DNA from 4 places in the Streptomyces erythrochromogenes genome. Region 4 is predicted to be linked to each of the others. Evidence: riboswitches for the same ligand, from Rfam matches in the RefSeq annotation. Region 4 holds a riboswitch; each other region holds the start of a gene.
What was found. Region 4 has a riboswitch for cobalamin ahead of cobN (cobaltochelatase subunit CobN). Riboswitches for the same ligand answer to the same signal wherever they lie in the genome.
Positions count from the first base shown of each region.

Region 1 (3,060 bases), 1.1 Mb from region 4:
GAGGTCCCGTGGACCGAGTCGAAGATCGTCGCCCCGGCCGGCCTGATCGCGACCGCCGAGGAGCGGGCCCGGCTCGCCGCCGCGGCCGACCGCGATTCCGGCGGCGGGCAGGTCAAGGAGCCGGTGGGGTGAGCACCGTACGGAGCGTGCTGGCCAGGGCCAGGTTCTACGTACGGGAGTTCTCCGGGGAGGCCGCGTACGACCGGTACGTCGCCCACGCCCGCTCCCACGACCCGGACGCGGAGGTCCTCACCCGCCGCGCCTTCGAACGCGCCCGCACGGACGCCCGCGAGGCGGACCCCCGCGAGGGCTTCCGCTGCTGCTGACACATGCGAAGGGCCCCGCCGCACGACGCGGCGGGGCCCTTCGGCGTCCTCAGCGCACCCCGTCCTCGAGGGGCTCGGTCTGAAGGGTGCGGCCGACGGGGTCGGGGCGGTGCTGCCCCCGACGACGGCGCCGGGCCCCGACACCCGTCCTGCACACTCGACCGCATGGACATGGTGATCAGAACGGCGGTGCCCGCCGACTACGAGACGCTGGGCGAGATCACGGCGCAGGCCTACCTCGCCGACGGGCACCTGGACTTCAACGAGGACAACGCCTACCTCAACGTGCTCCGCGACGTGGCCGGGCGGGCCGCACTGGCCGAGGTGCTCGTCGCCGAGCGCGACGGGCAGGTGCTCGGCGGGGTGACCTTCGCCGCACCCGGCAGCCCGCTCGCCGACATCGCCGGCCCGGACGAGGCCGAGTTCCGGATGCTGGCGGTGGCCCACGCGGCCCGCGGCCAGGGCGCCGGCGAGGCCCTGGTGCGGGCGTGCATCGAGCGTGCGCGGGCCGTCGAGGGCGTCACGGGCGTCGTCCTCTCCACCCAGCGGAGCATGGCCGGGGCCCACCGGATCTACGCGCGCCTGGGCTTCGTACGCACTCCGGAGCGGGACTGGGCGCCCATCGAGGGCCTGACACTGCTCACGTATCGACTCAAGCTGTAGCCACGCCGACACAACATGTGGGGGGTCGCGCATCGGCGCCCCCCCACATGTATGCTCATGCCTGCTGTCGCCGCAGGGGAATCCGGTGTGAATCCGGAACTGTCCCGCAACGGTATGAAGTGTCCGGCATCCGGACACCAAGTCCGATGACCTGCCGACAGCGCGCCCGGATCGACCGACCCGGGTGCCGACACGTCCGGGCCTCGCGGTTGGGCCGGTGGACGCCGTGCGGTGTGCCCTCCTGCCACGCCCGCATGCGCCCGCGCCCGCCGCCGATGACCGGGCCGAGCGAGGGAGAGCTCCCGCCGTGACCATCGCGCCTTCCGCACCGCGCGCCGAGTCCGTTTCTGGCGACAACACCGAGGGCCCGGGGGCCACGCTGCTGCGTACCCTCACCGAACTTACGGCGGACCTCCCCGACACCGACCCCGGCCGCGTCGCTGCCGCCGCGCTCCGCGGCCGCAGCTCCGCCGCCGACGAGGCCGAACTGCGCGGGCTGGCCACCGAGTCCGCCGCCGGGCTCATCTCCGAGGACCCCGCGTACTCGAAGCTCGCCGCCCGCCTGCTGACGCTGGCCGTGCGCGACGAGGCCGCGAGCCAGGGCTCCACCTCGTTCTCCGCCTCCGTCGAGGTCGGCCACCGCGAGGGCCTCATCGCCGACCGCACCGCCGAGTTCGTGCGCACGCACGCGAGCCGCCTGGACGCGCTGGTCGAGCACACCCTCGCCGAGGGCGCCGACGACCGCTTCGGCTTCTTCGGCCTGCGCACCCTGCACAGCCGCTACCTGCTGCGCCACCCGATCACCCGTCAGGTCATCGAGACCCCGCAGTTCTTCATGCTGCGCGTGGCCTGCGGCCTCGCCGCGGACGAGAGCGTCCAGGCCGTCGAGGAGGTGGCCTCGCTGTACCGGCTGATGAGCCGCCTCGACTACCTGCCCTCCTCCCCCACGCTCTTCAACTCCGGCACCCGGCACCCGCAGATGTCCTCCTGCTACCTGCTGGACTCCCCGCTGGACGAGCTCGACTCGATCTACGACCGCTACCACCAGGTCGCGCGCCTGTCGAAGCACGCGGGCGGCATCGGCCTGTCGTACTCCCGCATCCGCGCCCGCGGTTCGCTGATCCGCGGCACCAACGGCCACTCCAACGGCATCGTGCCGTTCCTGAAGACGCTCGACGCCTCCGTCGCCGCCGTGAACCAGGGCGGCCGCCGCAAGGGCGCCGCCGCGGTCTACCTGGAGACCTGGCACGCGGACATCGAGGAGTTCCTGGAGCTCCGCGACAACACCGGTGAGGACCAGCGCCGCACCCACAACCTGAACCTCGCCCACTGGGTGCCGGACGAGTTCATGCGCCGCGTGAACGCCGACGCCGAGTGGTCGCTGTTCTCCCCGGCCGACGTGCCCGAGCTGGTCGACCTGTGGGGCGACGAGTTCGACGCCGCCTACCGCAAGGCCGAGGCCGACGGACTGGCCCGCAAGACCATGCCGGCCCGCGACCTGTACGGCCGGATGATGCGCACCCTCGCGCAGACCGGCCAGGGCTGGATGACCTTCAAGGACGCCTCCAACCGCACGGCGAACCAGACCGCCGAGCCGGGCACCGTCGTCCACTCCTCGAACCTGTGCACCGAGATCATCGAGGTCACCAACGACGGCGAGACGGCCGTCTGCAACCTCGGCTCGGTCAACCTCGGCGCCTTCGTCGTGGACGGCGAGATCGACTGGGAGCGGATCGACGAGACCGTCCGCACCGCCGTCACCTTCCTCGACCGCGTCGTGGACATCAACTTCTACCCGACCGAGCAGGCCGGCCGCTCCAACGCCCGCTGGCGCCCGGTCGGCCTGGGCGCGATGGGCCTCCAGGACGTCTTCTTCAAGCTGAAGCTGCCCTTCGACTCCCCCGAGGCGAAGGCCCTGTCGACCAAGCTCTCCGAGCGCATCATGCTGGCCGCGTACGAGGCCTCCTGCGACCTGGCCGAGCGCAGCGGCCCGCTGCCGGCCTGGGAGCAGACCCGCACCGCGCGCGGCGTCCTGCACCCGGACCACTACGACGTCGAGCTGAACTGGCCG
Region 1 covers NZ_CP108036.1:3,034,549-3,037,608, forward strand. The annotation lists gene OHA91_RS13440 (carbon starvation CstA family protein) at 1-132, shown strand, start outside; gene OHA91_RS13445 (CstA-like transporter-associated (seleno)protein) at 129-326, shown strand; gene OHA91_RS13450 (GNAT family N-acetyltransferase) at 492-989, shown strand; cobalamin riboswitch at 1,041-1,162, shown strand; gene OHA91_RS13455 (ribonucleoside-diphosphate reductase subunit alpha) at 1,297-3,060, shown strand, end outside.
Region 1: it holds a riboswitch for cobalamin, as region 4 does, so the genes downstream of both, OHA91_RS13455 (ribonucleoside-diphosphate reductase subunit alpha) here and cobN (cobaltochelatase subunit CobN) in region 4, are expected to answer to the same signal.

Region 2 (3,060 bases), 5.0 Mb from region 4:
AGCAGCGGCAGGCCGAGGCGGGTGCGCTGGGCGGTCGCCCGCTCCCCGTAGGGCTGGGAGCGGCGGCCGTCGGCGTCGGTGACGGCCGCGGTCCGGGCGCGGACGGCGGGGTCGCGGGTGACGGAGGAGGTGGCACGGGAGGCCAGGTCGGCGCGGTTGGCGGCGAGTTCGGCCGCGATGGCGTCCGTGCCGCGGGCGAGGCCGCGGGCGAGCGTGGCGATCTCGGCGGTCTTCTGGCGGGCGAAGGCGAGCCAGCGCCTGACCTGCGGGTCGATGTCCCGCTCGACGGAGGCGTCCAGCGGCACGTGGAGCAGCGAGCAGGAGGCGGCCACGTCGACGCTGCCGGCCAGGCCGAGGAGGGTGCCGAGCGTGGCGAGGGACTTCTCGAAGTCGTTGATCCAGATGTTGCGGCCGTTGACGACGCCGGCGACCAGGCGCTTGCCGGGCAGGCCGCCGACGGCGGCGAGGTCGTCGAGGTTCGCGGCGGCCGCGCCGGTGAAGTCCAGGGCGAGCCCGTCCACGGGGGCCTTGGCCAGCACGGCCAGGGCCTCGCCGAGCCGGTCGAAGTAGGAGGCCACGAGCAGCTTCGGCCGGTCGGCCGCGGCGCCGAGCTCGCGGTACGCGCGGGCGACGGCGTTCAGCTCGGCCGGGGTGCGGTCCTGCACCAGGGCGGGCTCGTCCAGCTGCACCCACTCCGCCCCGGCCGCGCGCAGGTCGGCGAGGACCCGTGCGTACACGGGGAGCAGGCGGTCGAGGAGGGCGAGGGGGTCGAAGCCGGCCGCCACTCCGGGGGCGGGCTTGGCCAGCAGCAGGTACGTCACCGGCCCGACCAGCACCGGGCGGGCGGTGTGGCCGAGCGCGCGGGCCTCCTCGAACTGCGCGACCTGCCGGGAGGAGTCGGCGGTGAAGACGGTGTCCGGGCCGAGTTCCGGCACCAGGTAGTGGTAGTTGGTGTCGAACCACTTGGTCATTTCGAGCGGTGCCACCTCCTGGGTGCCGCGCGCCATGGCGAAGTAGCCGTCCAGGGCGTCCGCTTCGACGGCGGCGCGGTGGCGTGCGGGGACGGCGCCGACCATGACGCTGGTGTCCAGCACGTGGTCGTAGTACGAGAAGTCGCCGGTGGGTACCTCGGTGATGCCGGCGTCGGCCAGCTGCCCCCAGTTGGCCCGGCGCAGGTCGCGGGCCGTCTCCCGGAGGGCGTCGGCGCCGACCCGGCCCTTCCAGTAGCCCTCGACGGCCTTCTTCAGTTCCCGGTTCTGCCCCTGCCGGGGGTAGCCGTACACGGTGGCCGCACCGGCCCGTACGGCGGTGGCGGGAGTCTTGCTGGTCACGGAACTCTCCTTCGCGAGCTGTCTCCTGTGGACCCGGTGAGGGTCGGGAGCGCGAAGGGATGACGTATCGGACGGACCTCGACCGGTTACGGGAGTGCGTACCTGTGCGTACGCGCCCGCGGTCGCCCGCCTGATGTGTCGCCGACCCGCCCACGAGGTCACCGGGGTTTCCGCGCACGACGGGTCGCACACGGGCAACGGGCAGGTCTTCGGACTCGCGGGCACGCCTGCCGGTCTCCCGGCGGGCACCTACTGGCCGTCGCTTCCCAGGACCGTTGTCCGGTCCCAGTGCGTATGACGGCGGTCGTTCCCGCTCACCGCTGCGGGGCAGTCCCGGATTCCCACCGGGTTCCCTCTTACGACGCATCCCGCCTGGCGGACGGGGCGAACCAGCTGCCCGGCCAGAGTAGATGCCCTTCTCCGGCAACGGGTGGAGTTGTCCAACATCCGGATGGTGGCGTGAGACGCACGGGGCCGAGGGGGGACCGCCGAGGCAGGAGCCAGAACCAGCCGTGGCGTGATTTGGATCACTGGGTCGTGATTTGTGTCCCCCATGTCCGTTTCCGGGAACGAACTGCCTGGTCAGAGCGCTACGTTGCTCCCCTCGTACCTTGATCATCAGGTACTCGCAGAAAGACCGAGGAAGTATGGCTACTCGTTTCTCCGCGGCAAGACGCCGTGGGAGAGGGCCCTGGGGGACCACCCACTGGATAGCGGGCGGAGCGGCACTCATCGTGACCGCCACCCTGCTCCAGAGCTCGCACCCGGCCGACGCGGCCCCGGCAGCCGGGGCCAAGCCCGGCACGGTGACCGAAGAACTCAACCTCGCGCGGGCCCGCGTGGCCGCGCGCACGTCCGGCCACCGCGTGGAAGCCGTCTCGGAGCGGTCCGAGACGTCCACCACGTGGGTGAACCCGAACGGCACCCTGACGACCGAAGTGGCCGCCGGGCCGGTCCGGTTCTACGACCAGCAGGCACGCGGCTGGCGCGCCGTCGACGTGACCCTGGGCCACGGCCCCGGCGGGACCGTGGTGTCGAAGGCCCACCCGCAAGGCCTGAAGCTGGCACCGGGCAGCATCCCGCGCATGGCCAAGGCCGCGCCCAAGGCCGCCCCGGCCATCGACTACATCAGCACCGACCTCGTCACCCTGGGCGAGGGCGAGCAGCAGATCACCCTCAAGTGGAAGGGCGCCCTGCCGTCCCCGAAGCTGGAGGGGGCCCGCGCCGAGTACACCAACGCCGTCCCCGGCGGTGACGTCGTCATCGAGGCCACCCGAGGCGGCTTCGAGCAGTTCGTCGAGCTGAAGCAGCGTCCGGCCGGCGAGAACTACTCGTACACCCTGCCCCTGGTGGCCAAGGGCCTGAAGGTGGAACAGCAGGCCGACGGCAGCGTGCAGTTCACCGACCGCAAGAGCCGGCGCACCGCGGTCATGCCGGCGCCGGTCATGTGGGACTCCACGGTCGACCCGGTCTCGGGCGAGCACACCCGCAGGGTGCCCGTGGCAATGAAGGTCGTCCAGGGCAGGGGCACGGTCGACCTCGTCGTCACGCCGGACGCGAAGTTCCTCGCGGACCCGGCCACCAGGTACCCCGTGACCGTGGACCCCTCCACCTCCTCGCTGGGCAACGTCTTCGACACCTACGTCCAGCAGGGCGAGACCGTCGACTGGTCGAACGACACCGAGCTCGACCTCGGCAACCCCGGGACGAAGAACGCCAACGGCACCTT
Region 2 covers NZ_CP108036.1:6,929,319-6,932,378, reverse strand. The annotation lists gene metE (5-methyltetrahydropteroyltriglutamate--homocysteine S-methyltransferase) at 1-1,331, opposite strand, end outside; cobalamin riboswitch at 1,515-1,740, opposite strand; partial or broken gene OHA91_RS31805 (DNRLRE domain-containing protein) at 2,066-3,060, shown strand, end outside.
Region 2: it holds a riboswitch for cobalamin, as region 4 does, so the genes downstream of both, metE (5-methyltetrahydropteroyltriglutamate--homocysteine S-methyltransferase) here and cobN (cobaltochelatase subunit CobN) in region 4, are expected to answer to the same signal.

Region 3 (3,060 bases), 1.3 Mb from region 4:
GCGATCAGGTCGGCCAGGATCAGGAACACGGCCCCGCCCAGTGCGGCGACGGGCAGCAGGGCCCGGTGTCCGGCGCCCACGACCATCCGCGCGGCGTGCGGGACCATCAGCCCGACGAAGCCGATGGCCCCGCTGCAGGCGACGAGTACGCCGATGACGAGGGAGGTCAGGACGAACACGGCGGCGCGGAAGCGTCCGGTGTCCAGCCCCAGGGTGTGCGCGCCCTCCTCCCCGGCGAGGAGCAGGTCGAGCGGCCGGGCGAGGGTCAGGAGCAGGGCGCCGCCGACGAGCAGCGCAACGGTGGGCAGGGCCAGTTCGTCCCAGCGCGCCCCGCCGAGACCGCCGAGGGTCCAGAACAGCACGGAGCGGATCTGGTCGGGGTGGGCGGCGAGGACGAGGACGAGGCTGGTGAAGGCGGACAGGATGTACTGGACGGCGACGCCGGCCAGGATCAGCCGGCCGGTGGTCATGGTGCCGCCGCGCCGGGCCATCGCGTAGACGGCGACGAGCGCGGCCATGGACCCCACGAAGGCGGCCAGCGGCACGCCCATGCCGAATCCGGCCGCGGCCGCGCCGAAGACGATCACGAGGACGGCTCCGGCGGAGGCCCCGGAGGAGGCCCCGAGGAGGAACGGATCGGCGAGCTGGTTGCGCACGAGGGCCTGGAGTACGGTGCCCGCGACGGCGAGCCCGGCTCCGACGACGGCGCCGAGGAGGATCCGCGGCATCCGCACGTCCCACACGATGGAGGCGAAGGCGCCGGTGGGCCGGTTCCCCGACAGGCCGCCGACGACGATTCCGAGGACGCGGTCGGGGGCGATCCGTACGGGCCCCAGCGCCAGGCCCGCGATCGCCGAGACGGCGAGCGCGGCGGCGAGGACGGCGAGGACCGCTCCGGTGCGGAGCCTCACGCGGGGTTCGGGTGGAGCTGGCTCCCCAGCGATTCCACCGCGTCCGCCACGCGGACGCCGAGGACGGCGGAGGAGAGCGGCAGCACGACGAACCGCCGGTTCTTGACGGCGGGCACCTCGGCGAGCGCCGGGTCGTTCAACAGGCGCTGCTTCTTGGCCTCGACGGTGGTGCCGCCGTAGTCGTAGATGAGGACGACCTCGGGCTTGCGCTCGATGACCTTCTCCCAGGCGACGTCGCCGAAGGTGTCCTTGAGGTCGGCGAAGACGTTGGTGCCGCCGGCGAGGGAGATGATCTCGTTGCCCACGCCGTTGCCTCCGGAGGTGGAGGCGGTGGCCTCGCCGGAGTCGTAGGCGAAGACGGTCGGCCGGGGCCGGTCCTTGACGCGGGCGGTCACGGCGTCGATGCGGCGCTGCTCGTCCTCGATGAGCTTCGCGCCGCGGTCGGGTACGCCGAAGGTCCGCGCGACCTCGGTGATCTCGGTCTTGAGCTGGTCGAGGCCGACCTTCCCCTCGGTGCAGTACTCCACGTTGAGGCGGGAGTTGATGCCGGACTTGGCGAGGCCCTCGCGGTCGCGGCCCTGCGCCTTGTCGAAGGCGCTGGCGTATCCGCCGTAGACGAAGTCAGGGTCGGCGCCGAGCAGGATCTCCTTGGAGGGGTACTCCTCGGCCAGCACCTTGATCTTGTCGTAGGCGGGCTTGTAGGCGGGCAGCACGGCGTCGTCGAGGTAGGCGGTGCCGGCGATCCGGTCGCCCAGGCCGAGGGCGAGCATGAGCTCGGTGGCGTGCTGGTTCATGGTGACCGCTCGCCGGGGCGGGGCCTGATAGGTGTTGCTCACACCGCAGTTGGTGAGGGCGTACGGGAAGCCGGGCGCGGCGGCGGCGTCGCCCGCGGCCCCGTCCTGCCCTGCGCCGGTTGAACCGGCGCAGGCGGTCAGGGATATCAGGAGCGCGACGGGGGTGAACGCGCGCAGGGCGGCGCGGGAACGCGACATGGCGGGGCCTCTCCGGGGGATCCGCGTCCCCTGGTCGACGTGAAGGAGCAGAGGCGGTGCGTCAGTGTCTGACTCCCGGTGTCCCGTGCGGGGACGTCCGGTCACAGTGGCGGGACCGCACCGGAATCGCACCGGTTTCCTGTCCTGCACCGCCTGGTTGTGCGCCCCAGTCTGCCAGAACGCGCACGTGGGGTGGGGCGGGGGCCCGTCCGTCATGGGCGGGGGGCGGGCTCCGGGGTGGTGATCAGGTCCATCCCGGGGTACCGGGCGGCGGCGAAGCCGGCGGCGCGGTACACGGATGCGCCCGCTGAGCTGGCGTGCAACTGGACGAAGTGGACGCCGAGTCCGTTCAGCCAGTCCACCAGCCCGGTGACGATCCGTCCGGCGTGGCCCTGCCCGCGGGCCGCCGCCTCCGTGACCATGCCGTCGATGTACCCGCGCCGTCCGTCGGGCCAGCGGGGGCCGGGCAGGTGGTACGTCACCCAGGCCATGCCGGCGGCCCGCAGGGGCTCGCCCGGCCCGCCGCCGACGACCAGGCAGGTGCAGTCGGGCCGGCTGTCCGAGACCCGGTCGGCGAACCAGCCGCGGGCGATGTCCCGCCAGGGCGCGTCGGCCGGGCCGGGATCGACGCCGAGCGCGTCGAGCGCCGCCGCGCGGAGCCGGATCAGTTCGGGTATGTCGGCGCGGGTCGCCGTACGGGGCTGCATGCTTCACGTCCTCCTGGAGGGATTCCCAACTGGCTGCATCCAGCACGGACTTTAAGTCCGACTAACGGAGAATCGCAAGATTTACCATTGCCGCATGGACATCCCAACTCCGGCGGCGGGCGAGGAGCTCTCCACCTCGCTCGCGCTCGTGAACACGCGCTTCCGGCTGCCCGGAGGGCCCTACGAAGGACTCGCACACCCGTCCGCCGCGCGGGCCTGGCTGACGGGCCACGGGCTCGCGCCCGCGGGGCCGACGCTCGACTCCGCGCAGACCGCCCGCCTGCGGGAGCTGCGCGAGACGCTGCGCGCACTGTTCGGAGCGCGGATCGGGGGCACGGCGGCGGACCCGGGGCAGGTCGCGGCCGTCAATGCCGTTCTGGCGGGCTGCCCTCCGCTGCGCCTGCTCGACTGGGGCGCGGGGGAGCCGGTACGCGTCCTGCGGCCGGGGCC
Region 3 covers NZ_CP108036.1:636,109-639,168, forward strand. The annotation lists gene OHA91_RS03035 (FecCD family ABC transporter permease) at 1-944, opposite strand, end outside; gene OHA91_RS03040 (ABC transporter substrate-binding protein) at 908-1,903, opposite strand; cobalamin riboswitch at 1,945-2,085, opposite strand; gene OHA91_RS03045 (GNAT family N-acetyltransferase) at 2,116-2,610, opposite strand; gene OHA91_RS03050 (CGNR zinc finger domain-containing protein) at 2,705-3,060, shown strand, end outside.
Region 3: it holds a riboswitch for cobalamin, as region 4 does, so the genes downstream of both, OHA91_RS03040 (ABC transporter substrate-binding protein) here and cobN (cobaltochelatase subunit CobN) in region 4, are expected to answer to the same signal.

Region 4 (3,060 bases):
GGAGCCCTCCAACAGGCCGCGGTCGCGCCACACTTCGAGAGCGGCGGCGCTGCGCGTGGTGCCCATCTTCGCGGCGAGTTCCGGGACCGCCGGGTCGGAGAGGGTGCAGATCACCTCGTTGTCGGCGGGCAGCCGCTTGCGGGTGACCCCGCTGGCGACCATCTGCACGTCGCACAGGATCGGCGCGCCCGCCTCCAGCGCGGCGCGGGCGCGCAGCACCACCTCGGGGGTGTACCCCAGGTCCTGCGGGAGGTCGGTCATCCCGCAGGCGTGAATCATGCGCACCGCGACCTGGGCGACCGAGGCGGGCAGCCCGGAGAGATCCGCCTCGGCGCGGATCGTGGCAAAGGACTGGCGGTAGATCGCGGCGCCGTCCTTCTCGTACTCGAACACGGTGTACTCGCTCATTTCTTCACTGCGGCTTCGGACTCTGGGGTGATGAGGTGGTCTCGCGGGCGGCCGTGAGGGCGGCCGCCAGGTCCGGCCCGTGCGGCAGGGTGCGCCCGTCCACGGAGAGCCGGTACCCGTCCTCCGTGGCGAGCGCGTCCACCCACTGCGTTCCCCGCGGGTGGCCGCACCGGCGCTCGCAGCCGGACCAGTGCACGGGCAGCGGCCCGCGCGCCCGGTCCACGAGGGCGCGCGCGTCGGCGCGTACGTCCGCGAGGGACTTCGCGCAACCGGGGCGCCCGGTACAGGCGGTGACGGACTGCCAGGGGTTGCCTGCGGACACGACCAGGCCCGCCTCCTCCAGCAGGGCGGGGCCGTCGACGGGGCCGCGGAGGGGGGCGTCGGGGAGGACGACGGTGCGCCAGGGGGTGATCCGCAGCCCGTCGCCGTGACCGGCGACCTCGGCCAGGACCCGCCACTGGCCGGTGGTCATCCGGCCCAGCGGGGGCAGGACGCACAGGTCGCCGCGCGGGCCCGGCCCCCGGCCCCACGGCCGGGGCGGGGCGGTGTACGGCCAGGCCACTTCGGGGGTGCGGGCCGCGTCGATGCCGGCGGCGGTCAGGCGGGCGGTGAACTCCGCGTCGTCCAGGGCGTGTCCGGCGGGCAGTTCGGCCAGGCGCCAGGCGCGGGTACCGGCCGCGTCCGCGGCATCGAGGAAGTACTCGGCGGCGAGCAGCGCGGCACGCGGGGCGTCCTGTGCGGCGACGGCCACGGCCCCGGCGGCCGCACCGAGGCGTACCAGCGCCCGGCCGCCGGGCCTCCCGAGGACGGTGACGTCGGGTTCCAGGGCGGCCACGTCCCCGCGCCCGTCGTCGAGGGCGAACAGGAAGCGGCCGGACAGGGCGGTGACGCGGGCGTTCGCGCACAGCAGCCGGTCCAGCTCGCGGACCCAGGGCAGTACGTCCTGCGAGGTCGGGGTGGCCACGATGTTGCGTACGCGTTCGTGGCCTGGCGCGGGCAGCAGCCCGGCCGCGTCCAGCAGCGCGGCGAGTCCGGCGCCGCAGCCGTCGGCGAGGCCGCGCAGCTGCACGTTGCCGCGGGAGGTGAGCTCCAGGTGCCCGTCGCCGAACCGGTCGGCGGCCGACGCGAGGAGCGAGGCCTGGTGCGCGGTCAGCGCCCCGCCGGGGATCCGGACGCGTGCGAGGTGCCCGTCGTCCGCCGCGTGGAGCCGGAGCGCGCCGGGGCAGGCGTCATCGCGGTCCCGTATGACGGGTTCGTCCCGCGATACGGCGGAAGGGGGCTGGGGCATGGCGGCGAGCATACCCACGTTTCCCCTCACCGGAACTGTGTCCGCCGCCACTCTCCGTCACCCGGCGCGCTCCGGGCACCGCCGGAAATCCCAGCCCTGCCAGGGGGTACCACCCAGCGGTGGCCGGGGGAGTTTGGGGCGCGGGGGTCCGGGGGCAGAGCCCCTGCAACGGATCCGCACCCGACACAACCAGCCCGCCCCACCGACCAAGCCACGGCCGAGCCCCCCGCAGCAGCACCACACCCGACACAACCAGCCCGCCCCACCGACCAAGCCACGGCCGAGCCCCCCGCAGGGGCACCGCACACGACCACGGCCCCGCCCACCCCGGCACGGACCACCCGCCCCTAAGATGACCTTCCGGCGGCCCACACGGTCCGCCGTCGCCGAGGACGGCGACATGGGAGGAAGCCCGGTGCGAATCCGGCGCGGTCCCGCCACTGTGAACCCGGCCGAGCCATGGGGCCGGGTGAGTCAGGAACTCCCGCTGTCCTCACTGCCCGGGGCGCGGAAACCCCGAGGAAGGCCTGCCGCCGCATGATCCTGCTGCTGTCGACGTCCGACACCGATCTGCTCAGCGCTCGCGCAGCGAACACGGCGGACGCCCCCGTCCCGTACCGGTTCGCGAACCCCTCCCGCCTTCCCCTCGACGACCTCCCCGGCCTCCTCGACGGGGCCGACCTGGTCGTCGTACGCCTCCTCGGCGGCCTGCGGGCCTGGCAGGACGGCCTGGACCTGCTGCTGGCCCCCGGCCAGACCCGCCCGGTCGTGGTCCTGACCGGCGAACAGGCTCCGGACGCCCAGCTGATGGAGGCCTCCACGGTTCCGATCGGCATCGCGGCCGAGGCGCACGCCTACCTCGCGCACGGCGGCCCGGCCAACCTCGAACAGCTGGCCCGGTTCCTCTCCGACACCGTCCTGCTCACCGGCCACGGCTTCGAGCCGCCCGCCGCCGCCCCCACCTGGGGCCCCCTGGAGCGCACCGCGCAGCGCACGGACGGCCCCGAGGTCGCCGTGCTCTACTACCGCGCCCACCAGATGAGCGGCAACACCGGCTTCGTGCACACGCTCTGCGAGGCCATCGAGGCCCACGGCGCCCGGCCGGTCCCCCTCTTCGTCTCCTCCCTGCGCAGCCCGGAGCCGGAGCTCGTCGCGGCCCTGGGTTCCGCGGACGCGGTCGTCACCACCGTCCTCGCGGCGGGCGGCACCAAGCCCGCCACCGCCTCGGCGGGCGGCGACGACGAGTCCTGGGACGCGGGCGCGCTCGCCGGCCTCGGCGTGCCGATCCTCCAGGCCCTGTGCCTGACGGGCTCCCGCGCCGCCTGGGAGGAGAACGACGAGGGCCTCTCCCCGCTGGACGCCGC
Region 4 covers NZ_CP108036.1:1,958,734-1,961,793, forward strand. The annotation lists gene OHA91_RS09040 (precorrin-8X methylmutase) at 1-408, opposite strand, end outside; gene OHA91_RS09045 (cobalamin biosynthesis protein CobG) at 413-1,696, opposite strand; cobalamin riboswitch at 2,066-2,193, shown strand; gene cobN (cobaltochelatase subunit CobN) at 2,234-3,060, shown strand, end outside.